DNA from 2 places in the Bacillus sp. K7 genome. Region 2 is predicted to be linked to the other one. Evidence: riboswitches for the same ligand, from Rfam matches in the RefSeq annotation. Region 2 holds a riboswitch; the other holds the start of a gene.
What was found. Region 2 has a riboswitch for cyclic di-AMP ahead of M1D98_RS02550 (dicarboxylate/amino acid:cation symporter). Riboswitches for the same ligand answer to the same signal wherever they lie in the genome.
Positions count from the first base shown of each region.

Region 1 (2,203 bases), 1.5 Mb from region 2:
GTTACAGTGGTAGCGGAAGCTGCGGTAAAAAGGGCATCTATGCATGACAATGGCTTCACTGCAGAAATCGGAAGCATTAACAATCCAGCCCCGATGATAATGGTCAGAAGAAACCCAATTGCAAGCACTTGAGGCGGTGTAAAACGAACCCATTTGATCACTTTATCCTTTTGAAGTGTCACCTATGTCTACATCCCTTCGTTTTCAAAACGTCTAATATCTTTTTTGTGCCCCATGATCACCAGGCAATCCTGTTCGTGAATGATATCTTCAGATGCGGGAGATAGACGGATATCTCCATGATGTTTTATGGCCAGAATGGTACAGCCGTACTTGGCTCTTACATTCAGATCGAAAATTGATTTTGAGTCAAGCTTGTTTGTTGCCTGGAGCTCGACAATACTGTACTCATCAGATAAATCAAGGTAATTCAATACATTCTCATCAGAAAGGCTTTGTGCGATCTTGACGCCCATGTCCTTTTCAGGGTGAATAATACGGTCAGCGCCGATTTTTTCAAGCACCTTATGGTGATAATGGTTTTGAGCCTTTACCCAAATATTCGGGATGTCAAATTCCTTTAATAATAAAGTCGTCAGGGTACTTGCTTGAATATTCGCTCCGATCGCAACAATCACATATTCAAAATTGCGTATTCCTAATGATAGCAATTCGTTTTCTTCGGTAGCGTTGGCAATCACCGCATGAGTTGCGTAAGAAGTGTAAGCATTTACCTTTTCTTCGCTGATATCAATTGCAAGGACCTCATGCCCCATTCTGTGCAGCTCTTTGCAAATGCTTCCGCCAAATCGGCCGAGCCCGATCACGGCAAATTGCTTATTTTTTATTTTTCCCAATGTTCATAACTCCCTTAGTAAAAGTAACGTTTTTGAAGCAAAAAAGACCATCTCGAAGAATGGCCGTTAATAGACCTCCTCTCTGGATACGCCTACGAGGTTAGCTGTCGGATTAGGGATTCAGAGTACCCCCTCTTACTAAGTAAGATTCACCCCTAGGCTGTGAATAAAACAGCCAATCGTTGGTTCCCCCGTTCGTGTTTGATTAAGCGGTAAAAGAGACTAATATGAAATTGAACACTCAAGAATTTACTCCTGTTTCTAGAGTTTGTCAATTTAAATTTTTATTAAGAAAAAAGATAATTGGAAATAGAGGGGAAAGGGGAGGGCAAAACGCAAAAAAAGACCGGCGTTAACCGGTCTTCAATGTTTAGTTGCAGCCGCATGGCTGAGTTGGAGGAGTGCTGCGTTTAGCAACGTCAATGCTGGCTTCTGCATAAAATTTATTTCCGATGCTCAATGATTTATTCTCCGCACGGAAAGTATATGTACCAGCGGCAGGAAGAGTTTTGTTATTCAGTTTTAATTTGAATTCGCCAGCTCCTAACAAATCAAGCGCCAGAGGGATTCTTACTGTTTTTCCGTTATTAAGGATCTGTGTTTCACGCAACGCACGCCCGTTCATTGTGTCTTTTGTATTTGCAGTAAAACCGCTTGGCAAAGTAAATTCCATAACGCCAAGGCTGAGAAGCGTATTTGGGCGGTACGTCAATTCAATATCTGAGAAAGACCATTCCGTTTTGCTGGTTCCTGTGATTGTTGCAAACAATGAAGCTGTTGACTGTGTTTTCATAGTAGACTCAGTATGAGCGGAAGTTGATTTAGATTCAGCCGCGAAAGAAGCTGTAGGTGCAGAAACGAGTAAACCGAGACTTAATGCGCTAATGGCCAAAGAAGATAATAATTTGCGTTTCATAATAAAATTCCCCCTAAAAAGTTATGAAATATACAGGCCAGCTCGCTGTTCACCTCCTCTGAACGGCCAAATACAAATTTTACCTACATAAAATTACCATCAAACTTTTTGGAAGTAAATGGGGTGTTTTTCCCGTATTTTTCAAATTTGTAGTAATTACATGTAAATGAACAGAAAAACGCCCGAGCAACCGGGCGTTTTCTTCTTTACTTTTCTTCGATTGGTATAAACTTAAAAATTTCTCCGCTCTGCACCGATTCAGCAAGCCGTTTCAGCCAATCATAGTAGGCTCTGGAGCTTTCCAGCTGCTCGTGTAACTGCAGGGCTTCATTTTTGATGTCCTCATTGAGGCCTTCCTTGTTTAAAACCTCTTGTAAATCAGCCTGAGCTTCTTCAATTGCCGCTACATTTACCTCAACTTCCCGTTCCC
Region 1 is NZ_CP096406.1:2,885,434-2,887,636, reverse strand. Features, by position in the region: gene M1D98_RS14820 (TrkH family potassium uptake protein) at 1-182, opposite strand, end outside; gene M1D98_RS14815 (potassium channel family protein) at 189-857, opposite strand; cyclic di-AMP (ydaO/yuaA leader) riboswitch at 931-1,079, opposite strand; gene bslA (biofilm surface layer hydrophobin BslA) at 1,228-1,773, opposite strand; gene cudC (choline uptake/conversion transcriptional regulator CudC) at 1,980-2,203, opposite strand, start outside.
Region 1: it holds a riboswitch for cyclic di-AMP, as region 2 does, so the genes downstream of both, M1D98_RS14815 (potassium channel family protein) here and M1D98_RS02550 (dicarboxylate/amino acid:cation symporter) in region 2, are expected to answer to the same signal.

Region 2 (2,203 bases):
TAGACCGATAGAGTCGACGTTTGCTCTGGCTGTTTGTTCTTCTCTGTTTCTGTCACAATGACAGCGCAGGCTGCGTCTCCTGTTGTATTTACCACTGTACGAAGCATATCAAGCAGGCGGTCAATTCCAAGGATCAATCCGATTCCCTCGACAGGCAAACCGACAGATTGAAGCACCATAGCAAGCATAATCAAGCCGACTCCCGGCACACCCGCAGTTCCGATACTTGCTAACACAGCCGTCAGTACGACCATCACCAGCTGCGTGAGTGTCAGATCATGCCCGAATACCTGCGCAATGAAGACGGTGGCTACCCCTTGCATGATCGCTGTTCCGTCCATATTAATTGTAGCGCCCAGCGGCTGGACGAAGCTGCTGATCGGCTCAGGCACTTTTAACTTTCTCTGTGCCACACCCATGGAAACCGGCAGAGTCGCACTGCTGCTGGATGTACTGAACGCGACGACCATAACCTCTGAGAAATCTTTGAAAAACGTAATCGGATTTCTTTTGGCGATAAGCGCTACCGTAGATCCGTACGTAACGACTGCATGTATTAACAATGCAATGGTTACCACTAACATGTACAAGCCCATCGCTTTCATTGCACTGAATCCTTGGCTTCCCACGGCTGTCGCAATCAAACCGAATGTGCCATACGGAGCAAACTTCATGACCAGATTGACAAGGTACATCATTAATTCATTTCCTTGCTCAACAACTTTGAGAAGCATATCCGCTTTTTTGCCCAGCATAGTAATCCCAAGCCCGACAAAGATGGCAAACGCAATAATCTGCAGCATATTTCCTTCCGTCATCGCTTGAACAGGATTGGTCGGAATGATGTTTAACAGAGTGTCCGCAATACTTGGGGCTTTTTCAGCAGTGAATTCGGCAGATGATGTATCATATGTTCCGAACTCTCCCGGTTTGATGACAAGGGCTAAAACGATGGCAATGGTAATCGCCACTGCAGTCGTGACGAGAAAATAAGAAATCGCCTTTACACCGATTCTGCCAAGCTTCTTAGGCTCGCCCAGTCCGGCTACTCCCAGTGTCAGTGAGAAAAAGACAATCGGAACGACAAGCATTTTAATAAGGTTTAAAAAGATCGTGCCCAGCGGCCCGAATACAAACTTATTTAAATTTTCGAATAATTCAGGTGATGTTAGGTTAAGAATAATTCCCGTCACCGCACCCAGCACCAATGCAATGATGATCTTTGTAGCCAGTTTCATTAGCTTTCCTCCCTTTTTGAAAAAAGCCCACGAGAGACTCCCGTGGGCTTTGGCTGTAACATCAAACCACAGGACTCTCTCTTCACGCTGATGAGGTTAGCTGACGGGTTCGGACGAAGAGATGTCCGTTTTTCTAATGAAAAATTAACCCCAAAAGATCGGGTCCCCCACTCCTTGGTTAAAGGATTAAGCGTGTGGCTTACTATTGTATGATAATTTATTTATACAGAAAAGAACCAATTTTGTAAACTATTTTTCGTTACTTTCCTCTTGGAATCTTTTGGGTCCTTCTTCCTTATTGGTCACACCAAGAATATCAAGGAGAAATACAAAGATCGGAATCCCGATGATTAAACCCCAAATGCCGAAAAAGTGCTCAGAGAAAATGAGGACGATGAAAGTGAAAAAGATCGGCAGCTCTGTTTTCGCAGACATCAGCTTCGGGTTTAAGAAATAGGTTTCGATCGCATGTATGGCGAATATGACAAGCACAATGTAGATCACAAACATTCCGCCACCTGTGCTGTAAGCGATAATACTGAGAGGAATCAAAGAAATGACGACGCCTGCTACAGGAATCAACCCAAGGAAAAACACCATGATAGAAAGCCCAAACAGCTGCGGGAAATGCATAATCCAAAGCGCGATCAATGTCAGAATACAGTTGACGAGCGCAATGATAAATTGAGCCTCAAGCACCTTGCCGAACGTTCTTGCAAATTTGCTTCCGAAAAAAGCAATTTCCTCATAAAAGACTGACAATTTGCTTGTTTTAAATTTCTCCATGAATTCCGAGAGCCGTTTTTTCTCGAATAAGAAAAACATGCTGAGAACGAGCGCCATTACGATCTGCAAGCCGAATGTGCTGATATCTGCCAGATACGTATACACCACATTGAAACCTTCTTTGACATATGAACTGATATTAATGTCTCCGAAAACACTTGTGATCTCGTCAAAGAAAG
Region 2 is NZ_CP096406.1:504,766-506,968, reverse strand. Features, by position in the region: gene M1D98_RS02550 (dicarboxylate/amino acid:cation symporter) at 1-1,238, opposite strand, end outside; cyclic di-AMP (ydaO/yuaA leader) riboswitch at 1,310-1,441, opposite strand; gene M1D98_RS02545 (AI-2E family transporter) at 1,488-2,203, opposite strand, start outside.